2 regions of the Lactiplantibacillus paraplantarum genome follow, and region 1 is predicted to be linked to the other one. Evidence: riboswitches for the same ligand, from Rfam matches in the RefSeq annotation. Region 1 holds a riboswitch; the other holds the start of a gene.

Region 1 (15,357 bases):
ACGTGGCACTTTAGCCAACCAATTCGGCGACAGTTGACATGGCTAGCGGTTATCATGGCTACCGTTAGTGTCGTCAGTTTGTGGCAAACGAGTCAAACGACGCGAGTCAATGACGTTGTTCTTGGTAGCCAGGGCAATGGGACGTATGTTGAATCAATGACACAAACACTGCGTCCAGGTCACAGTGTTCAAATGACACTAGTGACGGGTGGCCGCAATAACGTCTTACAATTGAAACCAATAGCGTCACGGGGAGTCGTCACAATTTCGTTGATCAAGGGAGAGCGGACTGTGCAACGTTGGCGGGGACCTGCTAATAAATTAGCAACGTTAAATTACCCGATGACTGCCGCGGGACGGATGCGGGTAGTGGTTCGCAATACCGGTAAGCATTCCGTGACTTATGGTGTCATGACGGCCAATTACAGTCCAGTGACTGGCCGGGTAACTGCCAAGCAACACGATTATTTGCAGTACGTGGTGAAGCGGCATACGTCTAAGCCGCAAACGCTAACGACTGGGACGATTAGTTTGGCGGTTGTTTTATTGATGCTGGTGGCAACTAGTCTAGCGTTGCATCGATTACGACCAGCAACCGAAGCATAAATAGTGAAACGGGACCCTTAACGGCTGGTGCTTACCCCTTTGGTTAAGGGGGGTATTAACGGTAGACACGGGCAATGCTTTTCGAAATTAAAGTGACAGCCCTTGCCTAGCTATATCGCAAAAGTCGCTCCTACTAGTTAGTGCTGGGCTAATTCATTGGCCTTAAAATTGGGAGACTAAAAACCACCGTCTTACTGAGAATCATGATTCTCAGTAAGACGGTGGTTTTTAGTTTGGTAATATTAACTGGTGACCGGGTGGCGATGCTGCCAAATTCTGAGTCCGCAAAAACTCAGTACACTAATTAGCGAAATTAGTAAACCTGCAAGCAATCCGGGAACGTGGTAAGTCAGCTGAATCTGATTCTGACCCGCACGGATCGGTAAGGCCAGCATGCCGCCAATAACAGTCCTAGGGATGACGCGTGTGCCATTAACAGTTGCAGTCCAGCCTTTGTCTGCTGGGATCGCGACGTACAACCATTGCTGATGTGACCGATTCGTGACCTGGCCACTGACGATTGTGTGAATTCCAGAAACGTGGTAGGTCGGGGTGAAGCGGCTACTCATCAGTTGTTGTTTGACCTGGTCGAACTGGGACTGGTCAAGGCTGGCCAAGTGGACGTGCGGTCCTAAGGTTGGCTGGTCGCGCTTAACTGTTAATGTAACTATGGCACCTTTATCGAAATAACCAAGCGAGCGGAGCACTAGCTCACCGTTGGCATTGAACTTGGTTGGTACCAGATGACCGTTGACCCGCATTGTTGTAAACTTCGACTGACTTAGGGTGTCATTATAATACAGCGATCCAGTCCGTGTCATACGTAGCTTAATCGTATGCAGATAAGGATACCGGCTAGCTTGCGGATCATGAAACACATGATCGGTGAGCTGAACGGCGTTGCCAAAATAGGTCTTCTGAGTTGGTCGCAGGCTTTGTAAGATCCGTTCTTGGTTAACAATCGCACTATTAGCACGCAGTTTTAGTTGACTGAAAGCAGTCGGAACTGCAAAGCCAAGTCCGTTTAAACTCCGATGGCTGGTCCTAGACTGACCGACTGCGTTGAGTTGTACGTCGTATTTCACATCTAAGAGCAGATCAGTGACGGGGTTCAATCCCTCAGAACTAACCCGACGCGCGTTTTTGGAAAATAGTCCCAGCGATTTTAACATCAAACGCGTCTGGTTGGCGAAAGTGGAGCTGTAATAGGTGATGTCATGAAAATTGAAGAGCATTGGATCGTTATAGTTGCGGTATTTACTATCGTAATTATAGGCTTGGTTGATCAAGGTGTTCTGATTTTCAACCCGGTATAATTGACCGTCGGGATCGTTGACAGCTTGCATCTGTCGGTATTCGGTACGATAAGCCGTCACGAATTTGGCCTGATTACCTAAGGGCGACTTAGCCATCATGAGTGTACTATTTGTTCCTAGTTCAAGTGCAACGATACCTGCTAAACTTAGCGCTTGCCATCGTTTGGTAGTGACAAATAAGGCACTAGCCGTCAATAGCACGGCAATTAGGCTAAGAGCAAGATTCAAAGTCGCAAGTGGATGCTGAGCTGATCGTTGGCTCAGCCAACCAATGATCAGCGCCAGCGCAACTAGTGTCGGCAGCAACCACTGCCAATGGGGCGCAATCTGACGTGGCCCGGCCAACCAGGCTTCAAAGCCCATCATGATTAGGACGAAGCTGAAGAAGAAGGCGTTGCGGTATGGAAAACCAGCTGGTGTTTGCAACATGTGCCAAATTGTATCGAGGGTGCGGATGTCCATACTAAGAAAAAGTGCTAACAAGAGGCCAAAACCATGCCATTTGTGCGCTGTGGTGATATGCGGATGAACAAAAAACGCTAAGACTAGTAGTAATACAAAGGTACTACTAAAGACGGTAGGTGCGTGTGTCAGACGCGTTGCAAAATTGGCTGCGCCCACCCCAAACTGGCTGAACACTTCTGATCCGAACTGGGGAACTGGCCAATAATTAGACAATTTGACGGCGGTTTTGGCAGTGGTCAACATTCCTAAACCCGTCGGTATCAGAATGAACATCGTGCTTAGACCGCTGAGTATCATGGTCACCAGGACGCGTCGAATGAGCCGGAGTTGGACACTAATCATGTGCCACAGGCTATCTTGGGGTTGTTTATGTTCAAATAGTTGATAGATCAGATAGTAAATAACAAATAGGCAAGTCATGTAGCCTAAGTAATAGTTGGTCACAATACTGACCCATAGCCAACCGAAGAAGCGGCCAGAATGACCGGTCCTGATCAGATAATCAAGCCCTTGGATGACGAGTGGTAACCAGATAAGTGCATCTAACCACATGATTGTAAAATAGTTTAGGGCAACGAAACCCGATAGGCTGAATGCGACCCCAAAGATGGCCGTTGACCAGTAGTTTGTTCGAAAATGATCTTGTAAAAACCACGTCATGGTGACCGCAATCAGTCCAATTTTTAATATGATGAGCAGGCTCAAGCCAGTTGGCAAATTAACGGCCGGAAAGAAAACCATTAAAATGTTAAATGGGCTTAATAAATAATAAGCAATCGTAGGCAGCGCATTACCACCTAGTGATTGTGAAAACGAATATAATTGAAAACTATGCGTTAAAATTGCATGCCGGTAAGCGGTAAAAAATGATAAGTATTGGCCACCCATATCACTAATTAATAAATTATGGTTACCAAAGGGCGTCACTCCTTGAATTAGGAAGACAAAGCCAATGATAACAAGAGATATCAATCCTGACAGCGCTGGCACTTGCCAACGTCGTGTCTGATAATTATGCCACATTTTACCCAACTCCGATACTAAGAATAATTCCATTGTAACTTACTGAGACGTGAAAATTAGTTAAAAAAAGCCCAAATTTTTCTGAAAAACATTAATTATTAATGTTAAAATTTGTCATTTTTATTAAAGTTTGCAAGCAGTTTAACACAGTAGTTAATGGGGTTGAAATAAAGTGACTGATTGACAATTGATTAAGAAAGTGTTTTTATTAAGACTGAAAACTGAATACGATTTCTTCGGGGCAGGGTGCAATTCCCGACCGACGGTAACAACATAAGTTGAAGTCCGTGACCCGCGTGAGCGGTGGACCCAGTGCAAGTCTGGGACCGACAGTATAGTCTGGATGGGAGAAGAAAATTATTGCTTGAATTTTACTAGGCAGTAGTGGCTACTAGTGACCTCTAAGCAGGTTTATTTAGCTGGATCCTACTGGTGAAATCTATTTGGCGAACATTCACACCCGATTATCGATTATTGATAATTGGGTGTTTTTTTATCTTGTTGGAGGTGAACCAATGTTAACTGATTTTATGCAATTCGCGGTCGATCAAGCCAAATTGGCTGGCGTGGCAACGTATCAAAATCCGCGGGTCGGTGCCGTATTAGTCAAAGATGGCCACGTGTTAGCTCAAGGTTATCATCATTATTTTGGTGGCGACCATGCTGAGGTGGATGTTTTGCGACAGGTCACGCCAGAACAGGCACGCGGGGCCACGTTATTTGTCACTTTGGAACCGTGCTCACATTATGGGAAGACACCGCCGTGTTGTGAACAACTTGTCGATGCTGGAATTCAGCAAGTCGTGATTGGCCAATTGGATCCGCATCCACTCGTTGGGGGGCAGGGCCGCCAATATTTACGGGACCATGGCGTCAAAGTCATCACAGGTTGCATGTCAGATGTGGTTCGAAAGCTGAATCCGCATTATAACCATTTTTATACGCAACAACGACCATGGGTCACCCTTAAGACCGCGATGACACTGGACGGCAAAATTAATTCGGGAGCACCACGTCGAACATTGATTTCTAATCATGCCAGTTACGTTGATAGTCAGCGATTACGGTCACAGTTTCAGGCCATCTTGATTGGTGAGCGGACGCTGACGATTGATGATCCCCAGTTGACCGTCCGGCTAATAGCGATGTCTCAGCCACCGGTTCGATTAGTGGTCTTGGAGTCGAGTACGGTGGCCCTACAACACCGACTCGTTCGTGATGGTCAAGCGCCCACATGGTTGCTTTGCCGTCACGCCGCTGCTAGTGATGAGCAACTCCAAGCTAGCGCAAATGTGCACGTGTTAATTGGTGACTGGTCACCCGCAGCCATCAGCCAGTTGTGTGTTGAACAAGGCTGGCAGTCGCTGTTAGTTGAAGGCGGAGCCCATATCCAAGCAGGGTTTGTTGCGGCTGCACTAGTTGATGAATGGATCAGCTATTTGGCGCCGACCATGATTGGCGGTGCGGGCTTGCCAGCCGTGACGGGTGCGCCCGCAACGGAATCGTTAGTATTTGAACGACCGGAGCTAGCGTGGTTAGGAACTGATTTGCGGCTACGTGCCGTTCGAAAGGAAGGCGAGTAAATGTTTTCAGGAATTGTTCAGACGAAAGGACGGGTCAGCCAAGTCCATCAGCAGGCATTGGAAATGACACTTACCATCACAGCACCGACTATCGTGACACCTAGTCTTAAAATTGGCGATAGTATTGCAATTAATGGGATTTGTCTGACGGTAACGATACTGCAGCCAGATGCATTTAGTGTCGCAGTAATGCCTGAAACGATGCGCCGAACAAATTTAATGGCGCTGGTGGTAGGTTCACAAGTAAATTTAGAACGGGCCTTGCAAGTTAACGATCATTTAGATGGCCATATTGTTCAGGGCCACGTTGACTATTGTGGTCGGGTGCAACAGCGTATTCCCGATGCGCATGCACTTCGCTTGCTGATTAGTTTACCATCAGCGTATCGAGCGCTAGTTGTGACTAAGGGATCGATTACCATCGATGGGGTTAGTTTGACGGTCGTGACCGCTACGGATACGGCATTTGAGGTGGATCTAATTCCACATTCGCAAGCGGTCACGACGTTAAGTAACTTGCAAGTTGGCGATATGGTCAATGTTGAAACAGATATCTTGGGCAAGTACTTGGCCCGACAGTTAGCTTTGGAAGGGAGTCATTAAGATGGATACGATGAATAAAGTGGAGCAGGCACTAGCTGCTTTGAAACGCGGTGAATTAATTATTGTTGCGGATGATGAGACACGTGAAGCGGAAGGTGACATGGTCGGGTTGGCAGCTCAAGCGACGACTGCAACGGTAAATCGAATGATTACGTCAGCACGAGGCTTACTCTGTGTCCCGATGGCTCCAAGCATTGCTGAACGACTTCATCTAACCCCGATGACGAGTGGACACGATGCATTTGGCACGGCATTCACGGTCTCGACAGATCATCATACGACGTCAACGGGAATTTCTGCGGCTGATCGTGCGACGACGATTCAGGCGTTAGCCGATCCAGATAGCCAAGCCACTGATTTTTACCATCCCGGACATGTATTTCCGCTGATTGCACGGTCTGGTGGTTTGTTAGCTCGACGGGGGCATACTGAGGCGGCAGTAACGTTGGCTCAACTGGCAGGCGGGACCCCTGCGGCCTATATTTGTGAAGTAATCAAAAAGAATGGTTTAATGGCTCGTCGTCGTGATCTGAAAGCTTTGGCAGAGGGGCTACAATTGCCACTGATCACCATTGAAGATATTACCACTTATGTTATCCAGACGGGGGCTCTTCAGTTAACAACGACACCAACTGTTAAGTTACCAACTGAGGACGGCCAATTTGTAATGACTGGTTTTGAAGTTCCTGGTCATGAAGCGTTACCAGTGGCACTACAGACTGGTGATATCAGTGGTGATGAACCAGTGTTGGTACGGTTACATTCGGAGTGTTTTACAGGCGACGTTTTAGGATCGCAACGGTGTGACTGTGGGAAACAATTACATGGCGCGCTTCAAAAAATTGGTCAGGCTCAGCGTGGCATTTTCCTCTACTTACGGCAAGAAGGTCGTGGAATTGGTCTAGCTAATAAATTGGCGGCTTACGCATTACAAGAACAGGGTGTTGATACGTATGATGCAAACGTGCAGTTAGGCTTTCGGCCTGATGAGCGGCGGTATGATATTGCGGCGTTAATTTTGCGACAAATGGGTGTTAGTCGGGTACGGCTGCTCACTAATAATCCCGATAAGGTTGATCAATTGCGTGCAGCCGGTATTGACGTGGTCGAACGGGTGCCGTTAGAAGTTCCGGCAAATCAGTATGATCAGGCTTATTTAAAGACGAAACGTGATCGGTTTCATCATCAACTCACACTTAGGGAGGCCAACTAATGACTACTTTTAATGGTAAAATCGGCGGTAATGAGTTCAAAGTCGGAATTGTCGTGGCCCGCTTCAATGCGTTTGTGACGCAGCAATTACTAGCTGGGGCACAAGCAAGCTTGGAACAGCACGGCGTTAACGCGAAAGATATTGATGTGGCCTGGGTGCCAGGTGCGTTTGAGATACCATTGACGGTTCAAAAAATGATTGCAACCAAGCGCTATGACGGCGTGATTGCACTTGGCGCAGTTATCCGCGGAGCAACTGCCCACTTTGACTATGTCTGTAGCGGCGTAACGACGGGGGTGATGACCGTTAGTTTAGCAACTGATACACCAGTGATGTTCGGTATTTTAACGACTGATACGATCGAACAAGCAATGGACCGCGCTGGTTTTAAGAGTGGCAATAAGGGGGCTGATTGTGCGGTCAGCTTGTTAGAAACACTGGACGTGCAGCGGTCATTGGAAGCTTAAAGAATGCGAGTTAAGTGATTATCAGGGTCGTGATGATTCATGATGGCCGCCAACTGGCAGTTTAACGCAAAATAGCGCGACTAGTCTCGGTCGTTGGGCACTACACCCTGTCAAGTACACAGTTTAAATAATATAAATTATGATGCTTTAAATCGGAGGGCATGATTTCGACATTCTGTCGGGGTCATGCCTTTTAATGACTTTTGACGTCGACCGTTGTTGTACCAGTCAATTGCTTTGGTAATGTTTTGAAGTAATTCTTCTTTGGTCAATGCGGTTTTAAAACTTAAGTCCTCATCTTTTAAATGACTCCAGAAACTCTCCATAGGCGCGTTGTCTCCAGGTGTCCCCGGTCTTGACATGCTATGGCAAATGCCATAGCTATTAAGGGCCCGATTGAATTCTAATGATGTATAGGCCGAACCTTGGTCAGTGTGTAAAATTAATTCGTTGGCGGCCAGGTCATTACTTTTCATTGCTTTATTAACAGTTGCTGTCACCAGTGTTGTCGTTTCGGTATCATCGATCGCCCAGGCAACGATACTGTGATCGTGTAAATCCTTGATGGCACTAAGTCGTAGTTTGTTGAGACTTTGATTACCGTATTTTAATTCAGTACAGTCGGTTGTCCAAACCTTATTAGATTCTTCCTGATTAAAATCATGCTTGATGATATTGGCTGACATCATTTCTTTATATTCCGCTTTACGATCATGTTTACTAATGCGAATCGATGATTTGATATGGTTAACTTGCATTAATCTTCTGATACGTTTGGCATTCACATGGTACTCAGTCTCTTCGTTGATGTGCATAACTAAGGTTTCAACACCAAATATATAATTATGGCTAATTTCTAATTTAAGCATGAATTTAACTAGCTCATCATTTAGTCGTTCATTAGCGGTTAATGTCCGGTTCAACCATTTATAATATGACCTCCGCTTGATCCCGACTTCTTGACACAACCAACTTATGGGATATTTACCGGCTAGTTCTTGAATTGCCTGATATTTTGAGATCCGGTCGATTGATGACCAACCACTTACTTCACTCTCCTTTGAATCTCTTTCAATTTTTTTGACAGGTCCTTTTCCATTTCCAAATGTTTAGTTCTAGCTTCTAATTCTTTTATTTTCAGTTTAGCGATATCTAACTCGGTAAGTGGCGTAGCTTTACTTTTCCCACGGCGGTCGGCTAAAGCGTCCACACCGCCGTTATTTAGCTTCTTGACCCAGGTATAAACTTGTTGATACGAGACCTCAAAATGGCTAGCGGCCTCGTGGTAAGCATAGTCGTTGGCGATAGTCCATTGAGCTATTTCAATGCGTTCAATTTGGGTTGTCTTGCGTCCGTCTTTCATCTTTCGGTTCCTCGGATTTCTATTGGAATAAGTTTTCTTTCCAATAGTATAATCTCTAAACCAATTAGACACCATCCCGGCGCTACTCAAACCATACTTGGTGGCTAATTTTGGAAAAGACAGCTTTTCTTTGATATGTTCCTGTACAATCCTTTCTTTGAATGCTTGAGAATAGCTGCGATTTTTTCTTTGATGCCTTAAGCCTTCACTTCCATTGAGATCGTACAATCTTTTCCATTGATGAATAACGTTTTTATTTATTTGTAGATCCCTGGCAATTGATTGCACCGTATGGTTATTATCAATCAGATTAAGAATGTTAATCTTTTCATCAAATGAATACTTTCTATTTGAACGCATACAAAAACCCCTTAGGTACACAGATTTTTTATTATTTAATCTGTGTACCTAAGGGGTAGTATATCCTTGGCACGACGAGGACTAATTGTGCTATTTTTATTGTATAGGTCGATCTCTCGATAAAACGGAACTAAACGTTAAAATGACCGTGGAATCGTCATACGTTTAATGAAATTGACGATGGCAGTTGGTGTAACATGCTCTGAATCGGCCCCCCACAAGCTAACTAAGATACCGTTAGTTGTGACGCCATCTTCAATGGTCCAATCCTGATTATGCCCATTGGTGTCAATTTCGTTAAAGATATTCGGGCGAAAGGTGTGATTAAGATAATTAATAAAGTAATCGTCATCATTGACATTGCCAATATTTTTGATTTGATAATAGGTCGCATAACTATTACAGTTCACGATCGGATGCCCAGAGGCTAAAATGTCGGGAACGGATACACGGTTGGCATAGCGGTCGGCAATGATAGCCACATCGGTATTGTTACCAGATTGTGACCAGTAATTGATTGTAATGTTTGAATCCAGACGAGTGAGTTCATTTTTTAATAGCGAATCATTCCAAATACTAGTGTTGAAGCCGTGTTGATTTTGAAATCGACTGACCTGATTGATAAAGGTGGTCAGTTCGATATAGGCGCTAGCGCTGCCAGGAACCTCATCAGCGCCGAGCATCAAATCGTGCTGGCTTTGATTGTTAAAACTAGCATCGAGCTCGCCATAAAGTGTGGTAGCGAGACTGATTGCTGCCGGTTTAGTATAGTCGATGGTTTCGTCATCCAACTTAACGGTATTGTAAATATCGGGATGAGTTTGTTGCAATTGGCGTAAAATGGCTCCCGCGTGCGAGGGAAGGTCAACATCAGGAACTAGTTCAATGTTCAACTGATTGGCATAAGCAACTAGCTGTTCTAAAGTCGTCGCCGATAATACGGTTGCCGATGCGGCATTACCTAAATAAGCCGATTGAAAGCATAGATGTTCGTTATCTGATAAGTGTAGTTCGACGTATTGCATGTGTTGTTCGGCAGCAGCACTAATGACGGCTTTAATTGCAGTTTCATCTAACGGATGGCGGCCTAAATCTAACATGACCCCTTGACTAGTATTCAATGTTGATGAATTGGCAGTTGCCGTACGGGGCTGGCTGAAGCAAAGAAGAATCAGCGGGCTAATAAATATTAATAGTTGTGTAAAGTAATGTCGGTACTTCATAAAATAATCGCCTCGATTATTGATAAGATAACGTTTGTTGATACTGAATCCGAATTAGGCGACCGCGAGTAATGCGGTAAAAACCCGTGCGAATATGTTGATGATAAACTCGACGGATACCGCGAGTGAAGCTATGATCATATTTTGGAATCACCACGTAGTCATACTGAGACAGTTTGTTGCGGAATGTGTGAACAGATTTGCTAAAGCGAGCTTGACCACTGGCGTTGTTAGTGAAGAAATAGTAATTCGCTAAGTAGCCCGCATAATAGGTGGTAACCTCAACTTTTTGGGGGTCAACAATCAGAATCTTGGTGTCGTTGGGCTTGGTCCACGGTCGGGCAACGTTGGTCAGGGTAACTGGCAGTGAATGTCGATTATAGTGATTCGTGAACGTTGTCCCATTGATTTCAGAGTACATCATAATAATAGCGAAAAACATCACTAAAAACGTCGCGAGCTGATAGCCATTCTTAGTCCAAATCGAGCGAAACGTCCGTGGGCTTCGGTCTGCCAAGTTTTGTTCATAGAGGGTCTCGTCAATGACACGAACCAGAACCATCATACCAATAAATAAGTTTAAAATGACAACGGTCGACATGTACCGTTCAAACCCATCTAAGGTAATTGCTTCGGCGTAAGGCATGGACAGAACGTACATACCTAATAAACTACCATAATATAATCCGGTAATTAGATCGAGCACTCCCAAAAGTTTGACTAGTGGATTGGGGTGGTGGCAGCCATACTTAATGATTGCCCATGCACTGATCAAACCAATGTTTAGTACTAAAAATCCCTGTGTTGATAAGGAGGTCCAATTGAAGATTTGTTGCAAGAAAGCCTGACCAATCTTCAGGAATCCACGGATACCATCATGTGCAAGTTGATTTTGATAGGCAGTAGCGCTGATTTCATGTTTTGAAGTTGTAAAGGTTAAATGAACATGGATTTCCCAGCAAATAAACGGCAGGATTGCGACGGACAGTGTTCCTAAAAACTGACCTGTGATTGTTAATATTTGCCGAAACCAGTGCCTGTGTACCCGTTGTTGGATCATTGTGACGAGGTAGTCGATGATCAAAATGGCAACGAAAAAGGCAGCTGAATTTTTGACGAGTAGTAGGGTGCCACAAAACAAAGCCACGTGTGCTGCCAACATTTTCGGCTGGCGACGGTAGACAAAAATACCCACAACACCAGCAACCGTTAAAATGGCTAGAACGTAATCAACCAGTAGATTATTAAGACGAATGTTAATATTAAAGACATATGAAATAGCAATTGTTAAGCACAGTAACATTGAGTTTAGGCCCCGAGTACGGTCACGTAGGGTAGCGAACACGGCGTAACTCGCCGCCCAAATCAAGATAAATTGGCCAACGAGCATCGCTCCGGCACTGAATCCAGTAAAGGTTACCAGTTGCGTTAGCCAGAGTGCTGTTGCGGGTGGGTAGGAGCTGAATGAAATAATTGTATCGGTGGCTCTTGGTAAGTGCCCAGTATATGTCAAGAATTTGACGATGGTTGCCCAGTGAGAAAAGTTGTCATAATGAATGAGTGGACTCTTGAAGAGTACGATGGCCATTACAATTCCTAAAAAAGTCATCCAAATATCAAAGAGGTGGATACCTTCATAATGAATGCTAACTTTGCCTAAGTAACCAAGTATGATGCGAAGAAGTAAGAGGATAACGCCCAAACTGGTAACAACCCAGATTCCAAGTCGTAAGAGTTTGATCATCGCAAAGCCATACAATAACATAATCTGAACTAAACTACCGGTGATCCAAGTTAAGTAAGGATTGACGTGGCAAAGACGGAGGGTGCTGCTATAACCGACTAATGCTAAACTAAAGAAAATGAAGCCGAAGATTGCCAAAATAAAACCTACTTTCGTATTGTTAGTGCATGCGAATTAACCGCTTCTTCGTGACTTTAAAGAGTCCGGTCACCACGTGTTGATGGAAGACTTTCTTAGTCAGCACCGTGAAAGTTCGATGGGTCTCTGGGATTGCAACGTACTGGTAACTTTCAACCGTTTGTTTGAAGACTTTAGGGGTCATCATGAAGTTTTCTTGACCGACAGCCTTATCGGTGAAATACCAGTAACGGCCCACATAACCGGCATAGTAGTCATTGACATCTACAACTTCGGGATCAACAATGAGGACTTTACGATGATTTAAGTGGTGCCATTGTTTAGAGACCCGGGTCATCTGAAGCGGTAACGTATTATGATTCATTTCATTAGTAAATTTAGTCCCTGTAATTTCTGAATACATCATAGTGATGGCAAAGAAGCCGGTAACTAGTGTCGCCATTTGGTAAATGTTTTTAGTTGTGGCACTCTTAAAGGCTTGCGTGTTGCGCTTTTGAAAATTCTGCTCAAATTGTTGACGATCAAGAACACGGACTAATGCAATGGCACCGATAAATAGATTCAAGATAACAATACTGGCCATATAGCGTTCGAAGCCATCAAGCAAAATGGCTTCGGCATAAGGCATAGATAAGATGTACATGCCAAATAAGCTACCGTAATAAACAATGAAAATAAGGTCTAAAAGTAGGGCCATTCCAAGTAAATTATTACGCTGGTGTTGACGAAGGCGAATAAATAGCCACGTTAGAATCAAGACAACATTAATCAGTAGAATTCCTTTAGTCGAAAGCGAGTTCAAACTGAAAATTTGTGTTAAGAACTTATGACCGATTTTGATTAAGGCTTGCTGACTCTCACCATGTAATTGTTTGGCATAGGCCTGGGTACTGATTTGATGCTTAGAAACGGTAAATATGTGCTTAACATGCCATTCCCACCAGATGAATGGTAAAACGCCCGTGCCCAATGTGACGGCAAATTGAACGGGAACGGTGAGCAGTCGCCGCCATTGCCAGTGATGATTGGTGATTAGGGTGTACAAGAAATATCCACCAATCATGATGACGAAGAATGTGGCCGAATTTTTAACAAGTAGCAGAGCTGCGATAAAAATTGCAACGTGGGAGCACAATAAGATAGGGCGCTGGCGATAGACGAAGATTCCAACCAGGGCTGCAATCGTGATGATGGGTAGGACGTAATCGACCAACAGGTTATTGAGACGAATCGCGACGTTGAAAACGAATGAAATCGCTAGCGTAAAACATAATGCAAAACTTGTTAAGGCACGGGAGCGGTCTCGGAGACCAGCAAAAATGGCATAAGCGGCACCCCAAATTAAGATAAATTGGGCAACCAGCATAGCTCCGTCACTAAAACCAATCCAGTGAACAAACTGGGTGATAAAAAGGGCTGTTGCTGGCGGATAGGATGTAAATGAAATTAAGTGGTCACTAGTGCCAGGTAGACGGCCGGTGAAAACCATGAACTTAACCATGACCGCCCAGTGAGAAAAGTTATCGTAGTGTACGAGGGGGCTGTGCCACAGTGTCTGACCGGTCGCAATACCCAGGCCAATCATCCAAAAGTCAAATAAATGAATTCCTTCAAACCTTAATTGTGCTCGCCGTAGAAAACTTAATCCCAGCCAAAGTAGTGCCAAGCCAATTCCTAAGTAAGTTACAATTTGAATCCCAATCGTTAACCACCCCATCATGGCGAAACCATATAAGATTAAAATCTGGACTAGCATCGCAGTAATCCACGCTAAGTACGGACAGACACCGAGACGTCGTAGTGTCCCATTGTAACCTAATAAGCCAATGGCATATAAAATAAGCCCAATCCAAGCAGACATTCTGATTGATTCCTCCTAAAAGCGGTTAAACCGTCGACTGAGTTTACGTTCATAGGTACGTGCGCGCACTACTAAGTTCATGTAGAGCTCGTCAAACGGGGTGACCCAAGTATCTTGAACACTAGGCAGTGTTTTGTTAGCACCATCGTAAATTAATTGTAAATAATGATCCCGATTTTTATCAGGAGCCACGGTCACTTGGACACTGTAGATAGTTGTATCATCTCGATGACTGATGCGGGCAACTTTACCACTTAGTTGGACATCAAAATCTTGATGTTTAACCGTTAATTTGATTGTGTCGCCTTCCGCAATATCTTTAACGGGGCCATCGGTGGTTTGAAATGCAACCCCGCCTTCAGAAACATCTTCTGTCAAGATGGGATGCCATTGGCCGTCACTCGATTGAACGGAACCAGTTACTTGACGAATAAAACGTTCATTTTTGCGGTAAACGGGGCGCCCCATGGAAATAAATAAACACATGCTGAGATTAACAAAGTGCATTAAAAGCCAGAAGGTTATCACGCTACCAACCAGAATTTCGGAACCATATTTACCATAATTGAACTTAACAATGGCGACTAAGGTGATGGTCCATAATGTTAGGTACGGTAAGATGTACAATTTATCTTTAAGTGAGTAAGTCACATTCTTGGCCGTGACCTTGAATTTTTTGGCTTTAATGCCAAGACTTTCAAGAATGACAGGAATGAATAGGTATGGTGCGAAAAAAGTCTCTTGAACTTCACCCCAGCGTTCGTTACGAATCTTAGCTGTGTCACCCATACCAGAAGTGTCACCCATGACATAGTGTAATAGGAAGTAACCGGGTGCCCAAATTACCATTAAGATCCAAAAATTGGCATTCACAACTTGAATTTTAAATAACGCATATAAGATAGGTGCAATCATATAAATCATTCGACGGAAAAAAGCCCACCAATAAAAGTAAGTGTTGAGCAGAATAATCCGATTGATAAATGATAGGTGCCGATTGGTGAAAATGTGCAAGTTGCGACAGCTCTGAATAACGCCCCGAGCCCACCGTGTCCGTTGCTTGATAACTCCTTTCATATCAATTGGCGTGATCCCACTGGACTGTGGAATCTTGGTGGCTAGACTGATATAACCAGCCATGTTCAACATGGTTCCTAGCTCGAAATCTTCGGTGATTGTATCAGTGGGAAAACCACCGACTTCATCTACAGCCTGGCGCAGAAAGACGGCGTTGGAACCAGTAAAAAGAGCGCGCTGATTACCACCGTTTAAAATATTAACGTCGCGTGAGAAAAAGTCTTGTTCGTTTGGAATAATCTTCTCAGAAAACAAATTAAATTGAAAAATGTCCGCGTTGTAAAAGCTTTGTGGGGTTTGAACAAAGCCCAGGGG
Region 2 (15,357 bases), 390 kb from region 1:
TTTTCTGCTCTTAAAGTTTGCATTCTTGCGATCCACCCTTTTTTTACATCATTAAGTTCTATCTTAGCTAGAATCGACCTAAAACACAACTGACAAACGCGCAAATCAAAGTTAATATTTCTTAATGATCACGGTCTAATTTCCAAATGCGTTTATAAAAAAACTCCTGGCGCCCATTTAGGCGCCAAGAGTTTTATTACGAACTAATTTTTATGATCACCATAAACGTCAAAAACAGTCCGTTCGTCGTCAACCACTAAGTGCAGCTTACCTTCAGCGGTTAACGAACTAGTCTGATAAATATTGTCGATGCCATCAGCATCTCGTGGCTTAAATGGCAAATAAATTTGCTCGCTGCCCCGCTCATCACCGAATAAAATATCAATTTTTTCAATATCTTGATAGTGGGTGACCCGTTCGAACATCCCACTGGTTACGGATGATAGCTGTGTCGTTTCGGGATCGATAGCATCTGCATCTGGTGTAAATTCAGCTTTAAATGACTTGCAAGGGTGAATGATGGTCATATGACCACCCTTAATCCGACCATAACTAGTCGTTACCCGGCCAATCCATAGGTCCGAGATATCTTGATGATGAACTGTCCAAGTGTCACCATTCCGAAAATGAAATTTCAATGCTTCTAATGCTCGTTCCATTTAAATCACCTCATTGAATTAGTTTCACCTTTATCGTAACAGATTCATAGAAAATATCAATGGTTTTTTGAATCCGCTACCATCCCTGCAAAATCAAGCAAATCATCCTGTTGATTGGCAACTTGTTTGGTAATCACGGCCTGTAGACAAGCCGTTAAGATTTGTCCCATCATCGGTCCGGGCGTCACTAACTTCGCTTTCACTAAGTCGCCACCATTAATTGCCAGTTCATGCTTATCGTGAATCGGTAAATCAGCATAGGCCCGTGCCAATTCCGTCTGATCCTGGCCAAAGCCTAGAATGGTTGCCACCTGATTAGCTGTTGTCAGCGCGTCTAAGCCCGTGTAAAAGTTCTCTTGAGCAGTTAGCCGACCCGCACGTTTTAACGCGGCTACGGCCTTAACAGCTGTCGTAACGTGACTAATCAACTCATTACTGGTCCTCCACATCTTTAACAAATGCCGAACTGCAGCTTCATCCGTCAATCGCATCGTCCAACTGAGCAAGGTCCAAGTACTCTCAATACTCGTCAAATGCCAAGTCGGTAAGGCCATTAATTGACGTAACAGTCCTTCTTGATCAGCCATTGCTGGCATATAACGATATAACCCAGTGGTCAACAGGCCCGTCAAGCCAGCGATTGGGTGTTGGCCCATCAATAATTTTTCCCACTCGACTCGCGTCCGTTCTACGGCAATCTTCGTCAGTAAAGTCGCATTATCGGCAATCGCTTGTTCAGTCTGTGGTTCAATAGTAAAGCCTAACTGGCTCGCAAACCGAACCGCCCGCATCATCCGCAACGCATCTTCATGGAAACGCGCCTCGGCTATCCCGACGGCACGCAAGACCCCTTGCTCTAAATCTGCTAAGCCATCGAATAAATCGATCACTTTACCATTAGCCGTCATTGCTAAGGCGTTGATCGTAAAATCACGACGTTTAAGATCATCTTGCAACGACCGCACGAACGTTACCTGATCAGGCCGCCGAAAATCTTGGTAGCCAGACTCAGTTCGAAACGTCGTCGTTTCGTAGCCATTACCGTGGTCTAAGATCATCACCGTACCGTGCTCGATACCTGTATCAACCGTTCGTTTGAATAATTGTTTGACTTCAGCTGGAAACGCACTGGTGGCAATGTCCACATCGTGCAATGGTTTACCCAAGATCGTATCGCGAACACACCCACCAACAAAGTACGCTTCATAGCCCGCCGCCTCAATCGTATCAAGAATCGGCTTGGCTGCTTGAAACTCAGCTGGTAACTGCGTCAAGATCATAGTAAATGCTCCAAACCAACGAAGAGTTCATGATACTGGTTCACTTTTTCAACCGCCACTTTTACCCCAGTCATAAATGAGATCCGGTCAAATGAGTCTTGGCGAATCGTTAGGCCTTCACCAGGGCCACCAAACATGACTTCTTCGTGCGCCACTAACCCAGGTAACCGCACAGCGTGGATCCGCATGCCTTCATATTCAGCACCACGTGCCCCTGGTAAGGTTTCAGTTGCGTCAGGATTGCCTTGTTGTTTAGGCTGCCGCACTTCAGCAATCTTCTTAGCCGTACTAATGGCGGTCCCACTTGGCGAATCGATTTTATCGTCATGATGCATTTCGATAATTTCAACGTCAGGGAAGTACTTAGCTGCTTGTTGCGCAAATTGCATGAGCAAAACAGCACTGATACCGAAATTAGGCGCAATTAACCCACCAACTTGCTTGTCCTTAGCTAATGCTTGCAAATCAGCAACTTGTTCATCGGTCATCCCGGTTGTCCCAATGACGGGTGAGATGCCATGGTTAAGTGCAAACTTAGCATTTTCATAAACAGCCGTTGGAATGGTAAAGTCAATCCATACCGTGGCATCCGTCTTAATTTGGTCTAAATCATGAAAGGCTGGAACGTCTTGATCCTTGAACCGATCATCCTCGTTCAAATTCTGTTCACTACTGCGAGCATCGTAAACACCCACCAATTCAAAATCAGGATTATCAATAACCATTTGAGCAGCCGTGCTACCCATCCGACCTTTGTAGCCGGCAACAATTACTTTTACCACAATAAATTCCTCCTCAAGATTAAGCTAATTAGCACAATGCGTGTTACCTTATATTTTAGCAGACAATCGCCAAATTAGGCAGGAGAATCCTCACTGATTTCAGACAAGCTTCGACTTCCGGTCACAATTCGCTTAGAAAGCGTCGTGGCTGATGTCTATGTTACCGCCACAGCCGTGATTAATAGTCGTTTAATTGCCAAAAAGTGTTGGACTCAAAGCGATAATAACGCTAAGTCCAACACTTTTCTAAATAAGATGCAACCAGCAATCAAGCAGGTCTCAGACCGCTATCACTATCAGATCAACGTTTCAATTGCAGCCAACACGCCATCATGATTATTATCATAAGGTGTGAGGTACGTTGCCATCTGCTTGACTGGCATAATCGCATTTTGCATCGCATAACTATAATCAGCTTCACGCAACATTTCTAAATCGTTGCCATTATCACCAAAAGCCGCTGTTTGGCTAGCGGTCACTTGCCAATGCGACTGCAAGTAGGCTAGTCCAGAGGCCTTATTGACGTGGGGTGGAATGACATCTAAGCCATTCCCCCCGCTGACTGTCGCTCGCAAGCGGCCGGCAAATTGCTGGTTGATCAGATCCGCATGCGCATTGGCATCCGTATCCTGCCAACTAAAAGTGGCCTTATAGATATGGTCATCAATCGTTGATAATGATGGTACCACCTGCAACCGGCTCAAATAATAGCGCATAATCGGACTATCATCTTGTGGCCGAATGTAAGCGGCCTGTTTTCCTGAAATGGAGATTTCCGCACCAGCTAACGCGGGTTCGTTTGCCACATAGGTTAATAATTCCTGATACAACGTCGGCTCAATCAAGCTTTCAGCCAAGACGTTACCGTGATTATCAATGACGAGACCGCCATTCTCGGCGACATACGTCAGTTCGCCCCTGATGCCCTCAAAAACGTCAATACAGTGTTGTAACTGATTGCCGCTAGCCACAACAAAGTGCTGGCCTTGTGCATTCATCTGGTCTAACTGGGCCTGAAATCGGCCATGATCAAACTGATGATCATCTCTTAAAAAGGTTCCGTCTAAATCGGTGGCAATAATCGCTACTTTCACAATGATAGGCTCCTTACTTAGATTTACTCTAAGTTTATTCTACCAAAGATGAAAGTGTTTTCAACTAGTAACCCTGATCTTCGTAATCTTCTAGCATTGCCACCATCTCACCATCATCGGGTTCAATCATCAGGTAATTGCGCAGCGCAGCAACTGTATCATCAGTCAAACCCGCTTCCCGGAAGAAGTAAATCGCCGGTTTAAGGAAATCCTTATTATGCTCAAAGAACGGGTACGCTGCCTCATAATTATCTTTTGCGGCCTGGAAGTGATCCAATCGATCGTTAGAGATGGCTAAGTTCCAATAAAACTGCGGGTCAAACTCATCGCTCCGTAGATACTGATCCAACAATTCAATATTATCTTGATAACGTTCCCGCTGTACTAACAAATTGGAAAGCTCCAGCACAGTGGTTAGATTATCAGGATCGATACTCAACCCTTCACGCAAATATTTTTCAGCTAGCTCCTGATCGTCTAATTTCAAGGCCAAGCGCGCCGTTTGCAAGTACAATTGTTCATTGTACTGATCAACGGCTAACCCTTCTTGAAGCGTCAATAACGCCTGATCTAGCTGGTGCAATTGCTCTTGTGCCTGAGCCAAGTATGGATATAAGGAAGCATACTGGTCATCTTGTTCCCGCAACTTATTAAAAATATCAACTGCTTTTTGTGGTTCCTTCAATTGCAAGTAAGTGAACCCTAATTCAAACTGACTGTCCGGTGTTAATTTAGCTGGCTTGATCTGTTCTAAATAGCCTACTGCTTGTTCGAAGCGTCCCGACTCCGCGTAAGCAACGCCTAGTCGTTCAACTAAATTAACCTTAGAAAGCTCTACTTGCCCTTGCTTGATCAAATCCAAGTAGAAGCGCGTCGCTTGACCATAGTTGCGAATCAAGAAATAAAACTCAGCTAGCGCAAACTCAACAATTGGTTCATCTGGTGCCAATTGATAGGCTTCTTTCAGCTTTTGTTCACTAACTTCAAATAATTCCTGCGTCTGATATAAATCTGCTTCAACAAGTAACGCTTGGACATAGGCCGGTGAATCTGGTTGGACTTGTTGTAAGTAGTTTAGCGCCAAATCCGTGTCATCTTCATCAATCGCAATATCCGCGAGGCTTGTTCGCAAGTCATCTTCATCCGGATACTTTGCCAATAACTTCTTATAGACCCGCTCTGCCTGCTTCAAAAAGCCGAGACCGTATAACTCCTCAGCCAAACTATACAGTGTCTCATCATCATCTTTACGTAAGGCCCACGCAAAGTGTTTTTTGGCCGTATCAATTTGCCCGTTTGATAGTGCCGCGAGCATTTTTTCTGAATAACTCATTACACCCATCCTTTAAACCACCAAGTACCACTTCATTCAGACTTTGCGGTTACATTATTTATTTAACGGACCGCTTACCGCTTTCTTTACGAATCACGGCACCGGTTGTTCCGTCGCTTGACCTGACAGTCTATCATACCGCAGACGACAGCAAAAAAGCCAGTATAACGGTCGCTATACTGACTTTCATGTTTGCATTTCATTAACTGATATGCATTATTTAACTGCGTCCTTTAAAGCTTTCCCTGGCTTAAATGCAGGTACTTTGCTTGCAGGAATTTGGATTTCGTCACCAGTTTGTGGGTTACGGCCCTTACGAGCAGCACGTTCACGTACTTCAAAGTTACCAAATCCGATCAGTTGAACTTTTTCACCCTTTGCAAGAGTGTCTTGGATTGATGCAAAGACTGCGTCAACTGCAGCAGTTGCGTCTTTCTTCGTTAAGTTAGTTGCCGCAGCAACGTTGTTAACTAATTCAGCTTTGTTTGCCATGTTTGATTCACCTCCCCGTTACAGAGTGAAGGATCGCCGTGCTTTTTAACATCGTTGATCCAGATGATCATTTTTGAGTGGTCCAAAAATGAGAGAAACGATAACAAGCATCATTTCTTCATCAAAGATAGCATAGGAATGCCGTAATAGCAAGCTTTTTTAGCCTTTTTGACGAAAAATGCGCAAAAAGATGATAATCGTTTACATCAATCTGGAATTGTGCTAAAATGCCGATTTTACGCGCTTTTGCTTACTTACGTCGGCGTTCGATCATATGGATCGGCGTTCCGGTAAAATCAAACGCGTTCCGAATCTGGTTCTCTAAGAACCGTTCGTATGAAAAGTGCATCATATCAGGATCATTAACGAAGACCACGAAGGTCGGCGGCTGAATGGCCACTTGCGTCGCATAATAGACCCGTAGCCGCTTACCATTATCACTAGGTGTTGGATTCATGGCGATGGCATCCATGATCACATCATTCAAGACTGAGGATTGAATCCGCCGCATATGGTTCGTATTGACCTTCTTGATCAGCGCCGGTAGTTGTTCCAATCGCTGGTTCGTTTTGGCTGAAACAAAGATAATGGGCGCATAACTCAAGTAAACAAACTGATCGCGAATATAAGCTTCGAACTCTTGCATAGTATGATTATCTTTCTTAACAAGATCCCACTTATTGACCACGATGATAATGCCCTTACCGGCTTCGTGAGCATAGCCAGCTACCCGCTTGTCCTGCTCGCGAATGCCTTCTTCACCGTTAATAACGAAGAGCGCCACGTCACTATTATCGATCGCTTTAAGGGCCCGCATCACACTATAACGTTCAGTATTTTCGTAGACTTTTCCCTTTTTACGAATTCCGGCCGTATCGACCATCACGAATCGATCGCCGTCTTGATCCGTAAACTTGGTGTCAATCGCATCCCGCGTCGTCCCAGCCACGTCAGAAACAATCACCCGGTCTTCACCTAGCAAGGCATTAACGATTGATGATTTACCAACGTTCGGCCGACCAATCAAACTAAAGCGGATCGTTCCAGGTTCCTCGTCACCACTTTTTTCAGGGAAGTTTTTGATGACCGCGTCCAACAAATCCCCGAGTCCCAGTCCATGGGCCCCTGAAAGCGGATATGGATCGCCAAAGCCGAGTGAGTAAAAGTCATAGACCTCACTGCGTAATTCAGGATTATCAACTTTATTGACCGCTAACACGACCGGCTTATTCGACCGGTACAAGATTTGCGCAACGTGTTCATCAGCGTCAGTAACGCCTTCCTTAATACTAACTAAATAGATAATGACGTCGGCTTCATCAATAGCGACTTCGGCTTGCTGTGTAATTTGCTTAATAAACGGGGCGTCTTCAATATCAATCCCCCCGGTATCAATTAAACTAAATTCCTGACCAAGCCACTCACTATTGGCATAAATCCGGTCACGGGTGACCCCCGGTGTATCTTCAACGATTGAGATTCGATCACCAGCAATCCGATTGAAAATTGTGGATTTACCAACGTTTGGTCGCCCAACAATGGCGACAACTGGTTTTGCCATGTTTAATTCCTCCTTTGCCCTCGTAGCGTCAGGTTCCTGCTACGAGTCTCAAATTAATTGGTAACACCAACTAATCTGTTCCTAAAAAAATATCCTTCAAGGCAAGCTTGAAGGGTATTTTTAATCAATCAATGATTAGTTTTCATCATTGTTGCTTTCAGCATTCTTCAATTCGTCACCGATCAAATCACCTAAAGTGAAACCAGTTGATTCTTCAGGAGCATTAGCCGTTGAACGTTCGCTAGCAGTCCGGTTATCCCGGTTGTTGTTACGACGACGGTTGTTATTGCTCCGACGTTCTGGTTGACTTTCGTTATCATCGTCAGCAGTTTGTGGCTTTTCTTCCAAAGCTTTAATTGATAAAGCTAACCGCTTTTCGTCTGGACGAACATCCAAGACTTTGACTTTGATTTCTTGACCAACTTTTAAGACATCGTTTGGTGTTGCAATGTGTTGGTGTGAGATTTGTGAAATATGAACTAACCCTTCGACACCAGGGAAGACTTCCACAAAGGCACCAAAGCTCGTCAAACGCTTAACTTTACCATCAAGTACGGCACCTTGTGGGGCTTTTTCTTCAATACCATCCCAAGGTTCTGGTAAAGTAGCTTTGATTGATAATGAAACACGTTCGCGGTCAGCATCAACGGATAAAATCTTCACCGTAACTTCTTGACCGACCTTCAATACATCAGCAGGCTTCTCAACCCGGTCGTATGAAATTTCTGAAACGTGAACCAAACCATCAATACCACCGAGGTCAACAAAGGCACCGAAGTTCGTCAAACGAGCAACTTTACCTTCAACGACATCACCAGCTTGCAAGGTCTTCAAAGCTTCTTCACGTTGTGCTTCGCGTTGTTTTTCAACAACGGCACGATGTGATAAGATCAAACGGTTTTCGCTAGGTTCGATTTCAATAATCTTAAGTTCAAGTTCTTGGCCTTTGTAGGCGTTTAAGTCTTCAACATAATGATCATCAATCATTGAGGCAGGGATGAAGCCACGAACACCAGCGTCAACGACTAACCCGCCCTTAACAACTTGCGTTACCGGAGCTTTAATCGTATGACCTGCTTCGTATTCTTTTTCAACATCGTCCCAAACTTTGCGAGCTTCTAACCGACGATGTGACAGTAAATAACTGCCGTTTTCCTTGTCGCTGCCAATCCGAGAAATGACAACCAAGTCTAACACATCACCGACTTTAGCGGCTTCGTTGACATCGTCAACCCGTTGTGTTGAGAGTTCCTTCAAAGGAACGACCCCTTCAACACCGGTACCTTGGATACCAACAATTACTTGTTTGTCGTCGTCGATTGCTAAGACTTCACCCTTAACAACGTCACCGACGTTTACTTCTTCAACGCTATTTAAAGCGTCTAAAAGTTCATTTTTCTCTTGGCTGTTTTCGTTTTCACTCATGCAAATTTCCTCCTGTCAACAATAACTCTAACCTATATCATAGCTGAAAACGCAATGAAAAGCTAGCTAAAAGCATTAAGTTAATACAATTAGATTGTTGAACTTTGTTTTTTTGTAATAATTTCCGCAATGGCGGCCACAACTTCGTCAATTGACATTGGCGTCGTATCAACGAGCGTGGCGTCTGTTGCCTGTGTTAATGGTGACACTTTACGCGTTGAATCTTTATGATCACGTAATTCAATCTCAGCCTGTAACTGAGCTAAGGGTGTGTCGATGCCCTTCTTGATATTTTCGGCGTACCGGCGCTTAGCACGTTCCGCCGCCGAAGCTACTAAAAAGATCTTAACTTCGGCCTTGGGTAGCACCGTGGTACCAATATCACGACCGTCCATCACAATCCCACCGGCAGTTGCCATTTCACGCTGTTGATCCGTTAAAATCGTGCGTACTTGCGGTAATGCTGCAATCGTTGAGACGTTATTCGTAACGTCTGGTTGACGAATTGCCGCCGTGATGTCTTCCTGGTTAGCAAAGACGAGTTGATCTGGTTCTCCAGGCTTGAAACTAATCTTGAGCGTTTGCATCGCTGTAACGACGGCTGCTTCATCCGCCAGATCAACGTGTTGTTGCATCGCCCAATACGTCACTGCTCGGTACATCGCACCCGTATCAACATAAATATAGCCAAACCGTTTTGCAACTAGTTTGGCTACGGTACTCTTGCCAGCTGAAGCCGGACCATCGATGGCCACCTGTAATGCTTGCTTAGCCATTAACTAACCCCTCACAATCTGCAAAAATCGTGTATTAACGGACACGTAACCGTTGACCAGCTGAAATCGTTGCCCCAGATGATAAACCATTTAGCTCTAACAATTTATCCACTGAAATTCCAGCATTCGTAGCGACCCGGTAGACCCCTTGACCGGCTTCTACCGTGACGTACTTGGCGCTTGAAGATGATTCTGAGGAGCTACTGCTGCTAGTACTGCTACTGTCTTCAGTACTCGCACTTGCTTTTGAACTAGCAGCGGCTGAACTAGCCGCCTTGGAACTGGCTGCTTTAGAGCTAGCCAATGCCAAGCTACTGCTCTTGGCAGCAGCTTTTTTCGACGATGCGGCCGCTTTTTTCTTGCTAGCAGCAACCGAAGACTTGCTGTCAGCAACACTGGCCGATGACTTTTTCGAGCTCGAACTAGCAACTTGTTCGGTCTGTTGCGGATTATTAAGCGAATTCTTTTTCACCAAAAAATAGCCAATTGGCGCCAAAGCAAGCAACAAAATCAAGACCACTAAAACGGTCGTTAATGTTGAGTTGCTACTGTCTTGTTTTCGTTTTTGAGTTCGCGATAAGTTGCCCGAGTCATCCCGATCGTCTTCAAAAGTTTTGTCCCACGGCTTATCCGCTTGGGATTTGTCATTCTCATTTTTTTGACTCATAGGGTGTTCCTCCTCAAAAAACTTTCAATCAATATTGTAACATAACCCTGAATTGATTTCTTTAAGAATTTAGTAAAAACAATTGAGCTAAGCGTTGCTCCCACGATATTGTTGGTGTCGTCGTAACTGCTCTGACCGCCGTCAACCCTAATGCGGTCAGTGGCAGTGGTTCACCAGCAAGTTGACAACATTGTGCCGTATGTGGAACTGCGGACTCATCAAAATAAGCTAACATCACAGCTCGATGACAAGTTGTTGTTTGCACATAGACCATCAAAGCCCGCAGTTCACGTTCCTTCGCAACTTGCCGATCAGCAAAAATCGTTGCAACCATCGCTGGTGTCGCCCCCTGCTGCCAGTACGATTGCAAGACCGTACTACGGTCATCGACCGGGGGTTGTTTCGCTTGATAACGTGCATAATCTTGCTGGATCTCGTTAGGCGTGGCAGCCGTCAATTCGTTCAGATTACGCACAAGATTCTCATCCCCTGGTGCATAGAGCATGATGGCCATCGCCTGGTGACCATCCCGGCCCGCGCGACCAATCTCCTGAACATAATCAGCTAAAGTCGTTGGCAAATGATAGTGAATCACTAAGCGAATATCCGCTTTATTAATCCCCATCCCAAACGCCGACGTTGCACAGATAACATCCAATTGCCCCGCCATGAATTGCTGTTGGATTTTAAAGCGGTCATCAGCCGCTAAGCCCGCATGATAAGCAGCCACTCGTAAGGTTGTCGTTGTCCGCAACCATTCAGCAATTAAGTCAGTTTGCCGTTTGGAAGTAAAATAGACGATTGCTGGCCCGCGAGTGCTCGTCACTAAATGTTGTAAGGTAGCCCGTTTGCTAGCTTCATCGTTAACTTGTTCAACCGCCAAATAAATATTAGGACGGTTAACCGAATATAAGACTTGCTGCGCGCTAGGAACAGCTAGTTGTGTCACAATATCTTGCCGGACTTGCCGTGTTGCCGTTGCGGTTAACATTAGTGTTCGCGGTGAGCCTAATTGCTGGCGAATGTGGCCGAGACGTCGATAATCCGGGCGAAAATCCGGGCCCCAAGTTGAAATGCAGTGCGCCTCATCGATGACTAACAGTGCTAATGGCACTTGCATCAGTGCTGCTTGAATCACATCTTGACCTAACATTTCTGGTGAAACAAATAAGAATTTTATTTGTGCCAAATGATTCAGTAACCGCTGACGAGCACCATAGTCTAACTGTGATGTTAGGGCCGCGACTTGTTTTTCGCCCTGATAGTTCAAACGGGCCACCTGATCTTGCATCAACGAGATAAGTGGTGACACTACCACAACAAGTCCCGGCAACGCAGCCCCGACTAGTTGATAAATCAGCGATTTGCCAGTCCCCGTTGACAATACGGCCAAAACATCTTGGCCCGCTAACAATTTCTGGATAACCGTTAATTGACCAGGCCGAAATTCGTTAAAGCCATACTTTGTTTTTAATAACTGATATAACTCATCCTCTGACATGGTGACACCTCATAATTTGAAATAGCCGGAACTCAAAAAAATCTAAGGTAGGCATTGCAACTTGTGCATCTTGAAACGACCAGTTCGCAATATCGGGGCGATTGACAAAAATAGTGGTCAACTGCTGCATCAAAGTGCTACTTAGCACCGACTCAAACGGAAACTGGGGTAACCAGATTGCAACTTCTAGCAAGTGCTCCCGAACCGTACTTAATTTCAAGCGCCTCGTCTGTGCAATTGTTGCCAGTTGGTTAGTCTTGACAAAAGCTTGATACGTCTGCCAGGCACTTTTACTGATCGCGCTAGATTGCTTTAAAGGTGCCAATAGATTCCACAATGGATCGGTTGTTTGATGTTGTTGCAGCCAATTGATCCATTGACAAATAGCATCCGTCCGCATCAAGCCGGTTTCGAGCGGCTGACGGCCTAATTGTTCGGCTAATTGTTCATTAGTAAGGCCTGGTTCTTGATAACCCGTTAAGCCTTGGACAAACACTGTCGGCAAATCTGGTACCGACAGGCTCGTTAAGAAAGCCGTCAGCGCTGCATGAACTTGGCCACCAAGCTCCGACTTCGGTTGTTGTCGTAACCAGCGCTTGACCTGTGCTTGGATGCCCGGATCAGTCGTCACCGGATAGTAATGACGATCATGATGAACTAATTCAGAAACTACTTGCAGTGCTAGCTGACTAATAGCCATAAAGCGACGAACGTCCGTCGTTTGAAACGCCTGGAAAGCTTGAGGTAAGTATAACGTTTGTCGCAATTTTGCTTGGCGCTGCTCACCAGCCGGCGTTAATTGCCAACATCCCGTTGCCGTACTGACTAATTGCCCATTTTCTTCTAGGACAGCAGTCGCTGCCATGAAGTCTTCTAAGGGGACACCGTGCCAGCTGTCAAGTAGTTCTAAACACCCTGCTGTCAACCCGGCAAAAAGTGTTGAGACCGTGCGGCGACCACGCAACACATTGAACAACCCCTTTGCCCGTCGCGGTGTCGGACTGAATAACAATAGAACGTAGTCTGTAAACACGGTGAGTCCTCCCTCCAAGTATTTTGTTGATACTTTTATTTAAACGATCACCGGATATTTTTCAAAGTCATGGATGCCCAGCTAATAGCTACTAGCAAAGGATAAATTAAGCCGCTCAGTCACTAGCTTCCAAGCATTTCTAGTAAGATAAAAAACCTTTCAATGCATCCTGTATCAGCCATTACCAAGTACGCATTTAAAAACTAGTTGCGATAAAGGCTGGGCCCATGATTGATCAACACTACGCGTATTTAAGAATATCACGATGGCGACCAATAAAAAAGGCAGTCACCTTGCAGTTACGCAATTAGTGACCACCCCAATTATTTTGATTAAATTCGGCTCATAAGTTGATTATGGTTGCCTAACCATTTAGCTAGCCGTTGATAGACCAGCCAGAAGACGTTACCGACTAACAGTCCCTTGATTAGATTGAACGGAATCACAGCCACTAGCACAACCGTATTCAACGACATGCTGAGCTTCATCCCCATCACCTGCAAGTAGAATGGCAAGACGAACGTCAAGTTGGCTAACGATTCAATGACCACTAGACCAATTGTCGCCACCGCAATTGCCACGGGCATTCGCCACTTAGGATTACCACGATAATAACGCAGCACTAGCGCAAAGGCTAAGATCAGCACTGCCGTTCCCAGAAAACTAGCTAGGGAACCGATTAAATCATAGATGGCAAACCCCATCATCGCTGAATGAAGCAGCAACTTGATAATGGTGATGACGAACGCACCCCCCACACCAAAAAGAAACAGACCAATTAGAATCGGAATATCCGAAAAATCAATCTTCATCCATGGCGCAATCGGTAAAATCGGAAACTCCACTAACATTAAAATATACGCAATGGCACCGAGTAAGGCTATGCCCACTAGTCGGTGTAACGTTGTATGTTGCATAACGCACCCTCCTATGGGTCATCTTCAATGAACCGCATTACCAGTTGTTCAAACAAAAAAAGTCCACCCAATCACACTAACTGTCATCCGGGCGGACTTACTTGCAACGCTTGGCAAATAAGCTCGATCTTCTTTATACCAGACTTTACTGTCGACTTTGGAATTACACCAAATCACTATGCAGCCGCATAGGTCGCGGGTTATTACCGCCGGTCGGGAATTACACCCTGCCCTGAAGATGAACCAATATTTATTTTTACAAATTCATTTTAACGGCTTTCGTCCAAAAATGCAAGCGCTATCGTTCACCTTTTAACTTACTAATTTCAATTGGCTTCAATTTTCGGTACTCCCCAGGTTGTAAACTCTGCAAGTCGAGGACCCCATAACGTTCACGCTTTAACTTAGTCACTGGATGACCAACCGCCGCTAACATTTTCTTTACTTGGTGGTTATGGCCTTCGTGAATTGTTAATTGGACTAGCGCATTATTTTTCTTATGATCACTATCTAACAGATTCGACTTGGCCGGTGCCGTTTTACGGCCATCGATTTCAACCCCTAAGCGTAATTGCTTGAGATCAGCATTCGTTGGCACCCCTTCGACTTTAGCCAAATAAGTCTTCTTGACTTCGTACTTTGGATGAGTTAACCGATTTGCTAAGGCGCCGTCATTAGTCATGATCAATAAACCTGATGTATCATAGTCTAACCGCCCCACTGGGTAGATTCGTTCAGACACATCTTCAAAAAAGTCCAGCACCGTCTTACGGCCTTTTTCATCATGAACCGTCGTCACGACCCCCCGTGGCTTATAAAATAAATAATACACGAGTTTTTCCGCATTCAACGGCACGCCATCTACTTCGACACGGTCACTAGGTTCAACTTTGACACCAAGCGTGGTGACAGTCGTCCCATTAACCTTAACATGGCCAGACGTAATCAACACTTCTGACTTACGCCGCGAAGCAATTCCTGCTTCCGCCATCACTTTTTGTAATCGTTCTGCCATTATTTATCCTCACGTTCTGCTTGTAATTTATCTTGAAATGCATTTAAAAAGAGGTCCGTCTCCGGCGCCGGATGTTCAGCGTCACTTAACGCGGCCAAATCAATCGTTGGTAAATCATCCAAAGATTTTAGCCCAAAGTAATCCAAAAATAGCTCCGTTGTGCCATATAGGATTGGTCGTCCCGGTTCATTCAAGCGCCCCGTCTCAGTCACCAACTGCCGCAAAACGAGTTTTTGAATCGTTGAGCCACTATGCACACCGCGAATCTCATCAATCTCAATTCGCGTCAATGGCTGCCGATACGCAATAATGGCTAACACTTCCAACGAAGCTTGTGACAGACTGGTCGTTAAGGGAGCCTCAAAGTACCGTTTTAATACTGAGGCCACCTCAGACTTGGTCGCTAATCGGTAAGTATTCGCCGTCGATAAGATCATTAACGCACTGTCTGCGTCTTGCTGATACTTCGTAGCCAGTTGTGTCAGCATCGTCGTAATCGCCGGTTTGGCAAATCCCGTGGCGTGCTCAATCTCAGCAACTGTGATGCCTTCATCACCCGCCACAAATAATAATCCTTCAATTTGTTCAATGTTCGTCATGCTGTTCATCCTGTCGTAAATATAAATGAATCGGACTCAGCGGCGCAGCTTGTTGCAAGGCCAACTGATCCTGCTTGGTTAATTCTAACACAGCCATAAAGGTTGTCACTAACATTTCATCGCTAGCACTGACCGTAAACAGCTCAGCAAAGTCTAAGCCCTGTGGTTGCTGCTGCAGCTGTGTGGTAATTTGCGTCATTCGTTCATCAATGTTAATCGTTTC

Evidence for each region. Region 1 has a riboswitch for FMN ahead of ribD (bifunctional diaminohydroxyphosphoribosylaminopyrimidine deaminase/5-amino-6-(5-phosphoribosylamino)uracil reductase RibD). Riboswitches for the same ligand answer to the same signal wherever they lie in the genome.
Region 2: linked by a shared signal. The riboswitch ahead of LP667_RS07840 (ECF transporter S component) and the one ahead of ribD (bifunctional diaminohydroxyphosphoribosylaminopyrimidine deaminase/5-amino-6-(5-phosphoribosylamino)uracil reductase RibD) in region 1 are both predicted to bind FMN.

What each region holds. Positions count from the first base shown of each region.
Region 1 covers NZ_CP032744.1:1,225,128-1,240,484, forward strand. Annotated here, with positions in the region: gene LP667_RS05860 (integral membrane protein) at 1-606, shown strand, start outside; gene LP667_RS05865 (YfhO family protein) at 849-3,410, opposite strand; FMN riboswitch at 3,639-3,769, shown strand; gene ribD (bifunctional diaminohydroxyphosphoribosylaminopyrimidine deaminase/5-amino-6-(5-phosphoribosylamino)uracil reductase RibD) at 3,926-4,993, shown strand; gene LP667_RS05875 (riboflavin synthase) at 4,994-5,596, shown strand; gene LP667_RS05880 (bifunctional 3,4-dihydroxy-2-butanone-4-phosphate synthase/GTP cyclohydrolase II) at 5,598-6,809, shown strand; gene ribH (6,7-dimethyl-8-ribityllumazine synthase) at 6,809-7,276, shown strand; gene LP667_RS05890 (IS3 family transposase) at 7,414-8,352, opposite strand; gene LP667_RS05895 (helix-turn-helix domain-containing protein) at 8,322-8,999, opposite strand; gene LP667_RS05900 (family 20 glycosylhydrolase) at 9,137-10,222, opposite strand; gene LP667_RS05905 (hypothetical protein) at 10,239-12,104, opposite strand; gene LP667_RS05910 (hypothetical protein) at 12,127-13,965, opposite strand; gene LP667_RS05915 (glycosyltransferase family 2 protein) at 13,981-15,357, opposite strand, start outside.
Region 2 covers NZ_CP032744.1:1,612,254-1,627,610, forward strand. Annotated here, with positions in the region: gene LP667_RS07765 (ABC-F family ATP-binding cassette domain-containing protein) at 1-23, opposite strand, end outside; gene LP667_RS07770 (hypothetical protein) at 204-659, opposite strand; gene LP667_RS07775 (CCA tRNA nucleotidyltransferase) at 716-1,939, opposite strand; gene dapB (4-hydroxy-tetrahydrodipicolinate reductase) at 1,936-2,721, opposite strand; gene LP667_RS07790 (Cof-type HAD-IIB family hydrolase) at 3,018-3,815, opposite strand; gene LP667_RS07795 (tetratricopeptide repeat protein) at 3,880-5,148, opposite strand; gene LP667_RS07800 (HU family DNA-binding protein) at 5,365-5,640, opposite strand; gene der (ribosome biogenesis GTPase Der) at 5,891-7,201, opposite strand; gene rpsA (30S ribosomal protein S1) at 7,337-8,626, opposite strand; gene cmk ((d)CMP kinase) at 8,716-9,402, opposite strand; gene LP667_RS07825 (LysM peptidoglycan-binding domain-containing protein) at 9,437-10,069, opposite strand; gene LP667_RS07830 (RecQ family ATP-dependent DNA helicase) at 10,131-11,570, opposite strand; gene LP667_RS07835 (YpbB family protein) at 11,557-12,603, opposite strand; gene LP667_RS07840 (ECF transporter S component) at 12,936-13,520, opposite strand; FMN riboswitch at 13,643-13,764, opposite strand; gene LP667_RS07845 (pseudouridine synthase) at 13,819-14,535, opposite strand; gene scpB (SMC-Scp complex subunit ScpB) at 14,535-15,134, opposite strand; gene LP667_RS07855 (segregation and condensation protein A) at 15,121-15,357, opposite strand, start outside.